Regions from separate parts of the Bradyrhizobium sp. FW305-F6 genome, predicted to be linked through region 1. Evidence: riboswitches for the same ligand, from Rfam matches in the RefSeq annotation. Region 1 holds a riboswitch; the other holds the start of a gene.

Region 1 (6,561 bases):
GACCTCGTGCGGCGTGCGCTGAACGATGCCGGCATCAACGTGTTCGGCGCGCTGCCGCGCCATGCCGAGATCAGCCTGCCGAAGCGGCATCTCGGCCTCGTGCAGGCCGAGGAGCAGGCGGAGATCGGCAAGCTGATCGACGAGGCGGCGCGCTTCATCGCCGAGCATGTCGATCTCGACGCGGTGCTGCAATCGGCAGCAAGCTGGTCGGTGCAAGGCATGGCGAACGGCCTGAACGTGACGCCGCCGGGCCAGCGCATCGCGCTCGCCCGCGATGCCGCGTTTTCCTTTGTCTATCCGCACATGCTGGAGGCCTGGCGCGCGGCCGGCGCCGAGATCGTGCCGTTCTCGCCGCTGGCCGATGAAGCGCCCGACGCCAACGCCGACATCTGCTGGCTGCCCGGCGGATATCCCGAGCTTCATGCGGGAAAAATCGCAGCCAATGCCCGGTTTGGCCGCAGCCTGCGCGCTTTCGCCGAGACGCGGCCCGTGCATGGTGAATGCGGAGGCTATATGGTGCTGGGCGCCGGCCTCACCGACGCCGACGGTATCCGCCATGAGATGACGGGCCTGCTCGGCCTCGAGACCAGCTTTGCGAAGCGCCGCATGCATCTCGGCTACCGTCTCGCCACGCTGGCATCGCCGATGCCGGGACATCAGGTCGGCGCGCGCCTTCGGGGCCACGAGTTCCATTATTCGACTATCCTCGCGCAGCCCGATGCGCCGCTCGCGGTCGTGCACGACGCAACCGGTGCGGTGATTGCAGAGACCGGCTCGCGGCGAGGACAGGCCACCGGCACGTTCTTCCATTTGATCGCGGAGGACCGGTGAGCGGTTTCGTCTCGTTCGTCTCCGCCGGCCCCGGCGATCCCGAGCTCCTGACGCTGAAGGGCGCCGCGCGGCTGCGCGAGGCAGACGTCGTGCTCTACGACGACCTTGCCTCCGGTGCGATCCTGGATCTCGTCCGGCCCGGCGCCAACCTCGTCGCGGTGGGAAAGCGGGCGGGGCGGCCGTCGACCAGGCAGCACCACGTCAACCGTCTCCTGGTGGACTATGCCGCAACTGGTGTGCGCGTCGTGCGGCTGAAGTCCGGCGATGCCGGCATTTTCGGCCGGCTCGAGGAGGAGCTGGATACGCTGCGCGAAGCCGGGATCAGCTACGAAATCATTCCCGGCGTCACATCGGCCTGTGTCGCCGCTGCCCAAGCCGGCATTCCCCTGACCCGCCGGCATACCTCCCGCCGGGTGCAGTTCATCACGGGTGCCGATGTCACCGGCGAGCTGCCGCCGCATCTGAATTGGGCGGCGCTGGCCGATCCCGAGGCCACGACCGTGGTCTATATGGGCCGGCGTACCTTTCCGGCGCTTGCCGCAAAATTGATCGCGCACGGCCTCGCCCCAACCACCCCGGCATTGGTTGCCGAATCTCTCGGCCGTGCGGACGAGCGGCTGGTCCGCACCACCATCGCCGAGCTCGCCGAGCAGCTTGCGCGTGGCGGCGCGCCCTCGACCGCCGCCGTCATCCTGTTCGGTGCGCTGGCGGGGGATTATCCGTCATGATGGAGGCGGCCGCCTTTCGCCCCTTGACGCAGGCTCGGCGAAAGGGGCACACAGGTAACGCATGGTGCTCGACGCGGCGCAAAACGCCGGAGCATAATCGGGAATGGGGATGGGCGGACCCAGTTGCGGCGCTCGAAACCCCAGCCGCCCCCGCGACTGTAAGCGGTGAGGGGCTCCGAACCGCCACTGGGTCGCAAGGTCCGGGAAGGCCGGAGACCCCAGTGAACCGCGAGCCAGGAGACCGGCCGTGCACGTATTGAGGCCAAGGCCGTCGGGTGTGACGGCAGGAAGGAACTGAGCCATGCATATCGAACCAGGAGTGGTCACGGGCGCCAAGCTCGTGCTGAGTTACGCAACCGGCATCGCCGCGGGCGGCGTTGCGCTGAAGCTGGCGGTCGAGACCGTGCGCGAGCAGGGCATCGGCTCGTTCGCCGCGCGCACGCTGGCCACCACCGCTCTCGTCTTCGTCTTCTTCGAGATCCTGCCGCACTTCCCGGTCGGGGTATCGGAGGTTCACTTCATCCTCGGCTCGACCTTGTTCCTGCTGTTCGGCGCTGCGCCTGCGGCCTTCGGCCTCGCGTTCGGCCTGCTGCTTCAGGGCGTGCTGCTGGAGCCGGTCGACCTGCCGCAATACGGCATGAACGTCACCACGCTGCTGGTGCCGCTGTTCGCGATCCAGGCCATCGCCTCGCGGATCATCGCCCGCAACACCGCCTATGTCGATCTGAAGTACGGCCAGGCGCTGGCGCTGTCGACCACCTATCAGGCCGGCGTGATCGCCTGGGTGGCGTTCTGGGCGCTCTATGGTTCCGGCTTTGCGATGAGCAACCTCGCCAGCATCGCGACATTCGCCGCTTCCTATGTGCTGGTCATCGTGATCGAGCCGCTGGCCGATCTCGCCGTGCTGGCGCTGGCGAAGTCGCTGCGCGGCGTCACCGCGTCCGGCCTCGTCACCCCGCGCCTGCACAACGCGGCGTAAGAGATCGGCGATGGGCGGCCGGTGTCGCCGCCCGTCGCGCTCCCCATGCTCACGCTCTCCCTGATCGGCATCGGTTGCGGCGATCCCGCGCAGCTCACGCGCGCCGCCATTGAGGCCATCAACGCCGCCGATCTCATCCTGATCCCGCGCAAGGGCACGGCAAAATCCGATCTCGCCGATCTCAGGCGGACGATCTGCGCGGATGTTCTGACCAACGGCAAGACCGTCGTCGCCGAGTTCGATCTTCCTGTGCGTGACGCCGATGAAGTCGACTACCGCAAAGGCGTCGACCATTGGCACGATGCGGTCGCCGCCACCTGGTCCGAGACGATCGCTGGGCATCTCGAAGGTGAGGGCAAGGTCGCGCTGCTGATCTGGGGCGATCCCTCTCTCTACGATTCATCGCTGCGCATTGCGCGGCGATTGAATCCGTTGCCGGCGATCGAGGTCGTGCCCGGCATCACCTCGATCCAGGCGCTGTGCGCGGCGCATGCGCTGCCGCTCAACGACATCGGCGAGCCGTTCCTGGTCACGACGGGACGGCGCTTGCGCGACGGCGGCTGGCCGGAAGGCGTCGATACCGTGGTCGTGATGCTCGACGGGGGGACGGCGTTTCAGTCGCTCGATTCAGACGGCCTGCAAATCTGGTGGGGTGCCTATCTTGGCATGCCCGATCAGATCATCCTGTCCGGCGCGCTGGCCGAGGTCGGACCGAACATCGTGATGGCGCGGCAGCAAGCACGCGAGCGGCACGGCTGGATCATGGACAGCTATATTCTCAAACGCAGGCGTTGAGCAGCATGCTTCCCGAATGGGTCACCCAAAAATGTCCCGATGTCTCCGCGGTCCATCGCGAGGCCGCCGTTGCGCGGCAGGCGCAACTGACAAAACCGACCGGTGCGCTCGGCCGGCTCGAGCAGCTCGCGATCGAGCTTGCCGGCCTGCAGGCGACCGAGCAGCCCCGTGCCGCGCGCGTGCCGATCATCGTCTTCGCCGGTGATCACGGCATCGTCGCGCAGGGCGTGTCGGCCTATCCGCAAGCCGTCACCATCGCCATGATGGCGAACTTCGCCTCCGGCGGCGCCGCGATCTCGGTGCTGGCGCGGGAGCTGGGTTCCAGCCTCGAGGTCGTCGACGCCGGCACGCTGGCACAGGAGACGATGCCCGATATCGTCACCGACAAGCCGCGCTGCGGCACGCGCGATTTCAGCGCCGAGGCTGCGCTCACGCCCGCGGAGCTGGCGTTCGCCTTCGAGGCCGGCCAGCGCGCGGTCGCGCGCGCGGCGAACGACCAGCCCGATCTCCTGATCTTCGGCGAGATGGGCATCGGCAACACCACGGCATCGGCGGCGATCGCCGCGAGCCTGCTCGGCGTGAGCGCCGAGGAGATCGCGGGCAGCGGCACCGGCGTCGATGCAGCCGGCCGCGCGCACAAGGCGCGTGTGATCGACGCGGCGATCGCGCATCACGGCGTCGCGGGCGCTTCGGCGGAAAAAATCCTGTGCGCCGTCGGCGGCCTCGAGATCGCGGCGATCTCGGGCGCGATCATTGCGGCCGCGCAAGCCCGCATCCCCGTGCTGATCGACGGCTTCATCGTGTCGGTGGCGGCGCTCGCGGCAGTGCGACTCAACCCGTCGTGCCGCCCGTTCCTGCTGCCGTCGCATCAATCGGCGGAGCAGGGGCACCGGCTGGTGTTGCGCGCGCTGAACGTGCAGCCGCTGATCAGCCTCGATCTCAGGCTCGGCGAGGGATCGGGCGCCGCGATCGCGCTGCCGCTGGTGCGCCTCGCATGCAGCCTGCACAACGGCATGGCGACGTTCGCGCAGGCCAACGTGCCGGATCGGCCCAAAGCGGAATCGCTTTAGGTCAAATCGACTGCCGCGGCTCGTTCACCTCTCCTGCTTGCGGGCAGGGCGATCGCATATGGGAGCGATATCGCCTGTGGCCATCCTTCGAGACGCCCGCCTTTGGCGGGCCCTCAGGATGAGGACCGAATGGGTTGCGCTAGTCTCAACGGGCACTGATGCAGCTTAGCCTCATCCTGAGGGCCCGCCGCAGGCGGGCGTCTCGAAGGACGAGGCGCGCGCTCAGCTCGCGCAAAGCACCATATGCGATTGTCCTGCCCGCAAGCGAGAGGAGGGAGTGCGACTCCGTCGCCTCATTTCATCATGCTGCTGATCCGGCCCAAGCCACGCGCTGATTGACCGAGGCGACGCGCCAGCCGCCCGCGAGGCGGTCGATCCGGGTCAGCGACAGCGGGTCGATCACGAAGCGCAGCGCGGCCTCCGGTGTGAGATCGAGCGCGATGCAGAGCGCGGCGCGGACGGTGCCGGAATGCACGATCAGGGCTGCGGAGCCGGCGCCAATCCGCGACAGGCCCTGCCGAACGCGCGCGACCTGATCCGCAAAGCTCTCGCCGTTCGGCGGCCGTCCGCGCGCGGGATCCCGCCAGAATTGCGCATAAGCCTCGCCACCCTTGGTCGATAGCTCGTCGTGGCGGTGTCCGGACCAGTCGCCGAAATCCTGCTCGCGGAATTCTCCCACCAGCTCTGGTTCGAGCCCCAGCGCGCGCGCCGTTTCGACCGTGCGGCGCAACGGGCTGGCATAGCCGGCGACACCGGGCGGCAAGCGTTTCTGCAGAGCCGCCAAGGTCGCCTGATCGCCGAGATCGGCCGCCGCATCGGCGGCATGGATCGTGCCCGCGATGCCGCACACGGGCGCATGCCGTATCAGCCAAAGGAAGGTCTCGCCTTCCATGCTCGTCTCCAAGGAAGTTGGTCGCTGTGGCCACGAGGCCGCAACTGGCACATTGCCTCCGACTTGGCGGCAATCCTAGATGCTTGTGACGGTTTTCCCGAGAGGGAATGAAAAGGGAATGCAGTGCGCGTTCGGGCTGGTGTTATCCCTGGCCGGTACCGTCATCGGCTGGCGGCGCCTCCGCTAATCCAGTCCGGTCTTGCCCGGTGCCCAATAGGCCTTGGCGCTCATCCGGGATCTCGCGACGTTCGCGGCTCTCAAGGCACGGCCGATGCGCTGGATCGACGAGGCCTTGCCGGTCAGGACGAAATGCGCGCTTGCGGCAAGGCGCAATAGTTCGGCCTCGACGGCGGCGAGATGTGCATCCTCGGCGCTTCGTACGATCGAGGTGGCCCTGCCGAGGCCGATCGCGGCCAGAACGCGATTGGTTTCGGCGGCGTCCGAAACCTCGAACATATAGGTCGTGTCGTCCGCCAGTCGACTGCCGCGGAATGCCGAGGCGATACCGAACGAGGTTTCATCGCCGAACAGGACGATTGGAGCTTTCGCGGCGGACAGGTCGAGCGAGCGGCGCGGACCGAAGAACCAACAGAGATCGCCTTCCCGCAAGCCGCTCGCCCATCGGCTGCCGGGACCATCGCCGTGTGCGAAGGCCAGCAGCTTCGTCCGGCCCTTCTCCGTATCCCATGACATCGGCGTGTAGGTTCGCGCACTCAGCCCGGACCCCATTGCGATCTGGATTTTCTGGCCCATGGTCCACGCGAGGCCCTTGAGCGCGTCGCCCTCGAGCACGATCGACCTGAAGCGGGGCGAAAGCGTCTCGACCGCGGCGATAGACGCAGGGCGCATCAGCCATTGCAGCATGCGTGCAACCGGTCCCTGCTGCGGCTTCGACGGCTCGTGCATCTGCGTTCGGTGGGGGGCGGTCAAACCCTTGCGTCTGTCGCTAAAGTCCTGCGGACATGCGAGCCCGCTGCTGAGTGAATCCATCTTCCGGCTCCCAGAGAATGCGCCCGCAGGCGCTCCCGAGCCTGAGTAGGAGATCGTCTCCGTCAGCGCATTCCGCAAACCTGACAATCCATTGCGAATTCCGGTCAGTGCGCGGCCATGCATCGCTCGGCGAGATAGCGCGCGGGCGGCTTGCCGAGCGCCTTGCGGAACATGGTGACGAAGGCGCTGGCGCCTTCATAGCCGAGGTCGAGAGCCACGGCGTGCACCGATGCGCCCTGGTCGAGGCGCTGAAGCGCAATGAGGATGTGAAGCTGC
Region 2 (6,561 bases), on a different contig from region 1:
CCGATACACGGGTTCGTCCGCCAGCATGGACAACCGCAGGTCGCGTGGATACTGCGTCGCTCCCGCCGCCTTCATTGCGTCGTCCGGCGACAGCGTCACTCTCGCCCACTGAATGTCAGGGAGCGCTGCCAGCTTCTCCTTTTCGGAAAGGCCTGGAAACGCGACGTACATCATCACCACGCCGGAGATGAACCACATGGCGAAGAACAGGCAGGTGACGATTCCGACCCAGCGGTGGCCGATATACAGCCACCGCCGGAGTGTGCGTTTCACGCGCGACACGGTCAGAACTTCACGTTGACTGCGACTCGCGCCGTGCGCGGCATGCCGAGCAGCCACTGGGTCGTGCCGCCCGACGTGGTGTAGACCTCATCGAACAGATTGTACACGCGGAACGACACGGTGGTGTTGAGATCGGGCTTCCACTGCACACCGGCGTTGACGATGTTGTAGGCTGGGCGCGTCATCGTGTTGGCATTGTCCGCGTAGGTCTTGCCGACGATCTGCACGCCGGCATTGACCGACCAGTTCGGCGCAAAGGCCCAGGTCGCCCAGATGTTGGAGACGGTCTGCGGGACATTGACCGGGACATTGCCGGCAAAATTCACCGCGACGCCGCCGACCGACTGCACGAAGTCGTCATACCTCGCGCGCAGGAACGCGGTGTTGGCATCGATCCGCCAGCCATAGTCGAGCAGAAAACCAACTGAAGCTTCGACGCCGCGCGATGATTGCTGGCCGACCTGGACCGTCAGCGAGGGAATGTTGGGATCGCGGGCCAGCAGGTTGTTCTTCACGATCTCATAGCCGGCCAAGGTCCATTCGCCGCGGCCGCCCCAGAACGATTGCTTCACGCCGATCTCGATCTGTCTGCCGGTGGCAAGGTCGAAATTCTTGTTGGCGGACGACAGTGAGATCAGGCCTCCGACCGGATCGACCGCCGTGGCATACTGGCCATAGAAAGCGAGGTCCTTGACGGGTGTATAGACCGCGCCGGCGCGCCATGTCGTCGAGGAGAACGATTTTTCGAAACTGTTCGCGGGCGTGACATAGTCGGTGCGCGTGATCGTCGGTTCATCCTGTCGAACGCCAGCGATGATGGATAGCTGCTCGGTGACCGAGAGCCGGTTCTCGGCGAACAAAGCGTATTGATTGGTCACGCTGCCGTAACCGGGAATGGTGGGGTTCGGGCTGTTGAAGACGCCTGGATCGAAGCTGTAGGGGTTGACGGACGACGAGCCGCCATAAGGTGAATTGTTGGTGTGGGTGAAATCGATGCTGTTGACGTCGAAGCCCGCCAGGAACTCGTTGGCCATCCCAAGGACATGCCCGCGGAATTTCGCGTCCATGCGGTTGCCGACCTGCTGCTGATCGTGAAAGATCTCGATATAGCTGGTTCGGTTGATGAGGCCGGTAGCGGGATTGTAGGCGTAGCTTTCGACGTCCTTCCAGTGCCGCTTGGAGTTCAAGTAGTACAGCGTGTTGTGGATCGAGATTCCATCGGCGACCTGCCAATCGGTCTTCACCTGGTTCCAGCTGTCCTGGTAGCGGATGTGGCTGTCGCTGACATTGTAGTTCTTGAAGCGTAGCGACTCTTCGAGCCTGCCGTTGATCAGCGGCGTGCCGAAGTAGCGCGACGGGTTGCGGTCGCCGTAGTCTGTGGACAGTGTCCAAGTGACGTCTTCGTTCTGTTTGACCTGGACCACGGCATGAAGCGCGACGTTCGAGGTGTTGTCACGATCGACCCATCCATCCGACATGTTGCCGGTAGCGGTGATGCGATAGGCGACGTCCTTGCTGATCGGACCGCCACTGTCGACCGCAATTCGCCGTCTCATGTTGCTGTCCAGCGAGATTTCGGCCTGGTTGCGAGGGATCCAGGACGGCAGTTTCGACACGATGTTGATGGCGCCGCCGACCGCACCCGCGCCATACATCACCGATGCAGGGCCGCGCAGCACCTCGATGCGCTCGGTCGACCATGTGTCGAACGGAAAGGTGACCGTGCCGGCGCCGATGTAAAGCTGGGTGCCGTCATAGAGCGTCATGACGGACCCAAGGCCCGTGAAGCCGCGGGTATTGAACGAGACCCCGCCGTTGCCCGGTGCCGGGCTCGCGGTGAAGCCGACGGCGTTTTGCGTCACCGCGTCCAAGATGTCCTCCTGGCCGCGTTCGGCGATGGTTTCGGCAGAGATCACCTCCACGCTGGCCGGCGTCTGCAGCCGCGTCAGCCCGAGCCGGCTGCCGGCGGTGCTCGCGCCGGTGAGATTGAGCGTGGGTGCGGCGAACGCGGGACCCGTCCGGTCGGCCGTCGGAGCACGCGTGTCCGAAGCTACGCTTCGCTGCTGATGACGAGAGCGCGAGGGGCGCGTTGCATCGCTACGCCGGGTGCTGCGAGCATTCGGCGGCGCCGCTGGCGGCTGCACTACGACAGGATCGAGCGTCTGGGCCGGCCTTTCCGACTGTGCCCAGCCGTCCGTCGACAATATGAGGCAGGAGAATGCAACTGAACGGAGCAACGCGCGGCGATGTCGTGGCGCGAAAACTATGCGGGAGATCATCTATCGACTCGCGATAACGTGGCACGTCACCGCGAACGCAGTTTGGCCGCTGCCTCAAGAAGACAGCTCAACACTCACCAGGACACCCCGCCCAATGTGCTCGCGTGTGACCACGACTGACGGCAGGTCTCCTGGCTCGCGGGTCGTTGCCTGTCGCCGCCTTCCCAAGCCCGCAGGCCCAGTGGCGTTTGGCGAAGGCTCACCGCTTACAGTTGCGGGGGCAGCCACGGCATTGGGGAAATCCCCGCACCGTATTCCCTATTGATCCCCCGAAGGAGAACCGTCGCAGTCACCCTAGTTTTATTTGCAAAGGGCTGTCAACTGGCTGACCCGACACAGATCAGCGCGTCCCACCGTCATCGGCGACGCATCGATCGGCAGGCGATACACCAATTTCCTGTCACCCAGTCCGGCGCGCGGCCTTACCTGGAGACCAGCAAGACTCGGGCAGCGAGGTCGCGAGATCGCGGATGCGTGTCGCGACCGAGTTCGACAATACCGCACGGACGGGCTGGTTTTCGAATTGCGTGACGCCCAAGGCAACACAATTTCAACCTAACCTCTGTAGGCCTGTTACCGTCTCGTTCCACGGGTCGCTTGCATGAAATCGGCTTGGCGTTTTTCTCTCCTGCTTCTCCTTCAACTCCTCGTGGGGGTTTCCGCCCAGGCGCAGGAGGGCGAAGTCGTCAAACTATCAGCCAGTATCGCATATCAGCGCGTTGCGCGCTGGGATGCCGATCAGCTCAACAAGATTCTGAAGGTCGATACGCCCGCCTTCGCCGGGATCACGACAGCCTATAGCCCGGCGCGCAATGCCGTTCGGCTCTATCGCGTGACCTATTCGTCCGTCATACCCGAGCGCGGCAACAAGCCGACAATCGCGTCCGGATTGCTGGCGATCCCCGAGGACAGCGGCACCTCGTTGCCGCTGGTGTCGTACCAGCACGGCACGGTCTACGGAAAGCAGGAGGTTCCGTCCTTTCCGCAGCAATCGCCGGAAACGCAGTTGATGATCGCCCAGTTCGCCGGCCAGGGCTATATCGTGATCGGCGCCGACTATTTCGGGCTCGGCACGTCGGCCGAGCCGGAAGGCTACATGGTGAAGGCGAGCCATCAGCAGGCGACCTATGACATGCTGACGGCGAGCCGCGCCGTGCTCGATCACCTCAAGCTCACCACGACCAAGCTGTTCCTCGCCGGCTGGTCGCAAGGCGGTTTCGTGACCATGGCCATGCTCGAAAAGCTCGAGCAATCGGGCGTCAAGGTCGACGCCGCCGCAACCGCGAGCGCGCCGGTCGACGCGTTCGTCGCGCTCAACGGCTTTCTCAGTTTCCCGCGCAAGAACGATGCGAGCTGGGTGAATTCGCTGTTCATCCTGACGGCGTTCTCCTTCGAGAATTACTACGGCGTGCCGGGGCTCGCGCGCTCGCTGATCGCGGATGCTTATTACGACGTGGCGCGCAAGGCTTATATGCGCGAACCCTTCAATCCGGCCGACGTCCCCACCGACCTGCACAAGCTGATCCGCGCAGACTATTTCGATCCGCAGTTCTTCGCCGCATCAGCCTACGGGCGCCTGGTCGCGCAGACCCAGGCGTATCGCTGGATCGTCAAGAGCCCGGTCCGCAACTATTACGGTGAAAGCGACGAAGCCATCAGCGTCGGGCTGGGTCAGCTCGCCATGACCTATCAGCGTGCAATCGGCAGTGGCAACCAGGCGGTGGAGGCGGTCTCGACCGGCAGCACCAGCCATCGCGGCACCTTCGCCACGGCGGTGCCGAAATGGAAATCCTGGTTCGACGGGCTGTGACGCGCGCGCGAATACGCATGATGCATCGGCATCGACAGAGGTGGTCGGCTTCCTGAAAATCTGCATCATGCGCGCCGGGACTGGGCGCCAAGCGGCCGGTCTCGGCCTCCGGAGCTGCTGCCGGGCCTTTGGAGGCTTTTTGCAATAGCTTTTCGGAGTGACTAAATGAGCGGCTTGGTGATCTCTGGCGGCCGGGTGGTGGATCCAGCCAGCGGGATGGATGCCATCGGCGACGTCGCGGTGGTAGACGGCAGGATCGCCGCGGTCGGCGCCTCGCTCGGCGGCGCAGAGCGGGTGATCGACGCAACCGGGCTCGTCGTCGCGCCCGGCTTCATCGATCTGCATGCGCATGGCCAGTCGGTCCCGGCCGACCGCATGCAGGCGTTCGACGGCGTGACCACCACGCTCGATCTCGAGGCAGGCGTGCTGCCGGTTGCGTCCTGGTATGAACGGCAGGCCAGGAAGGGGCGCGTGCTGAATTACGGCGCCGCCACCAACTGGGCCTTTGCCCGCATCGGCGCGATGACCGGCTCCAATGCGGAGAGCTCGCTGGAAGCATTCGGCGCTGCCATGCGCGACCGCCGCTGGATCGACAATGTCGCGACCGATTCGGAGGTCGCCGGTATCCTGGAGCGCCTATCGCGCGGCCTGAACGAGGGCGGCATCGGCATCGGCATCCTCAACGCGTATGCGCCGGGTGCCGGCGTGCAGGAGCTGACGGCGGTGTGCCAGCTGGCTGCAGCCAAGGACGTGCCGACCTTCACCCATGTCGCCTTCATGTCGCGCATCGACCCCGAGAGCGCGGCGGAAGCCTATATCCGCCTGATCGGCTATGCCGGCGCCACCGGCGCGCACATGCACATCTGCCACTTCAATTCGTCGAGCAAGACCGACGTCGAGCGCTGCCGCGCGCTGATCGAAAAGGCGCAAGGACAGGGCCTGCCGATCACCGTCGAGGCCTACCCCTACGGCACCGGCTCGACGGTGCTGGCCGCCGCCTTCTTCAGCGACCCGGAGTTCGTCGAGCGCAACGGCACCGGATACGATTCCGTGCAGCGCGTCACCGACGGCTATCGCTTCCACGATCGCGAGGAGCTGCTCAAGGCGCAGGCCGAGGAGCCGTCCTCGCTGGTGCTCTGGCACATCCTCGACACCGAGAACAACGCGCATCACCGCGACCTGCTCGACATGTCGGTGCTCTATCCCGGCGGCGCGATCGCCTCCGACGCGATGCCGTGGACGCTCTCCGACGGCACCACCTACACCGGCGAGGCCTGGCCGCTGCCGGATGACGCCACCTCGCATCCGCGCTCGGCCGGCTGCTTCACGAAATTCATCCGCGAATGGGTGCGCGAGCGCAAGGCCGTGTCGCTGCTGGAAGGCGTGCGCAAATGCGCGCTGATCCCGGCGGAGATCCTGTCACAGAGCACGCCCGCGATGCGCGCCAAGGGCCGGCTTGCAAAGGACGCGGATGCCGACATCGTCGTGTTCGACTACGAGAAGCTCTCGGATCGCGCGACCTTCACTGCGATGAACCGTGCGTCCGAAGGGGTACGGCATCTGGTCGTCAGCGGCCAGGTGCTGATCCGCGACGGCATTCTCGACGTCGAGGCGCGGCCGGGAAAACCCGTGCGCCGTCCCGTGGTCGCGAGCTGACCCATGCCGGTCCCCATTCTGCTGGTCACCGGCTTTCTGGGGGCGGGCAAGACCACGGTCGTCAATCATCTGCTGGCGCACGCAGAGGGACGGCGCATCGCCGCCGTGGTCAACGATTTCGGCGCCATCAACATCGATGCGGAGCTGATCGCTGGCGCCAGCGAGGGCGTGGTCAGCCTCGCCAATGGATGCATCTGCTGCTCGCTCGAGGGCGATCTGTTGCGCACGCTCTCGACATTGCTGCGGCGTGATCCCAAGCCGGAATACATCGTCATCGAGACCAGCGGCGTCGCCGATCCCGCCGACATCGTGCGCAACCTGATGGATCCGGTGATCCTGCGCGAGGCGCCGCTGGAGACGGTGCTCTGCGTGATGGACGCGACCGCGCCGCCGGCTGCCCTCGAGGATGCGCTGCACCGGTCGCAGCTCCGCGTCGCCGATATCGTGGCGCTGAGCAAGCTGGATCTGGCGGACGATGGAGCAGGAGCGCGGATGCGCGATGCCATCCGCGCGCAGCGCGTACCTGCCGTGGTG

The links. Region 1 has a riboswitch for cobalamin ahead of AC3WLX_RS06125 (energy-coupling factor ABC transporter permease). Riboswitches for the same ligand answer to the same signal wherever they lie in the genome.
Region 2: linked by a shared signal. The riboswitch ahead of AC3WLX_RS29540 (TonB-dependent receptor) and the one ahead of AC3WLX_RS06125 (energy-coupling factor ABC transporter permease) in region 1 are both predicted to bind cobalamin.

Annotation. Positions count from the first base shown of each region.
Region 1 covers NZ_JBYSYD010000001.1:1,261,856-1,268,416, reverse strand. Annotated here, with positions in the region: gene AC3WLX_RS06135 (cobyrinic acid a,c-diamide synthase CobB) at 1-831, shown strand, start outside; gene cobA (uroporphyrinogen-III C-methyltransferase) at 828-1,559, shown strand; cobalamin riboswitch at 1,606-1,823, shown strand; gene AC3WLX_RS06125 (energy-coupling factor ABC transporter permease) at 1,861-2,538, shown strand; gene cobF (precorrin-6A synthase (deacetylating)) at 2,584-3,333, shown strand; gene cobT (nicotinate-nucleotide--dimethylbenzimidazole phosphoribosyltransferase) at 3,339-4,403, shown strand; gene AC3WLX_RS06110 (histidine phosphatase family protein) at 4,705-5,295, opposite strand; gene AC3WLX_RS06105 (siderophore-interacting protein) at 5,479-6,201, opposite strand; gene AC3WLX_RS06100 (helix-turn-helix domain-containing protein) at 6,390-6,561, opposite strand, start outside.
Region 2 covers NZ_JBYSYD010000005.1:312,339-318,899, forward strand. Annotated here, with positions in the region: partial or broken gene AC3WLX_RS29535 (PepSY domain-containing protein) at 1-282, opposite strand, end outside; gene AC3WLX_RS29540 (TonB-dependent receptor) at 285-2,561, opposite strand; cobalamin riboswitch at 2,666-2,861, opposite strand; gene AC3WLX_RS29545 (alpha/beta hydrolase family protein) at 3,163-4,371, shown strand; gene AC3WLX_RS29550 (amidohydrolase family protein) at 4,537-6,027, shown strand; gene AC3WLX_RS29555 (CobW family GTP-binding protein) at 6,031-6,561, shown strand, end outside.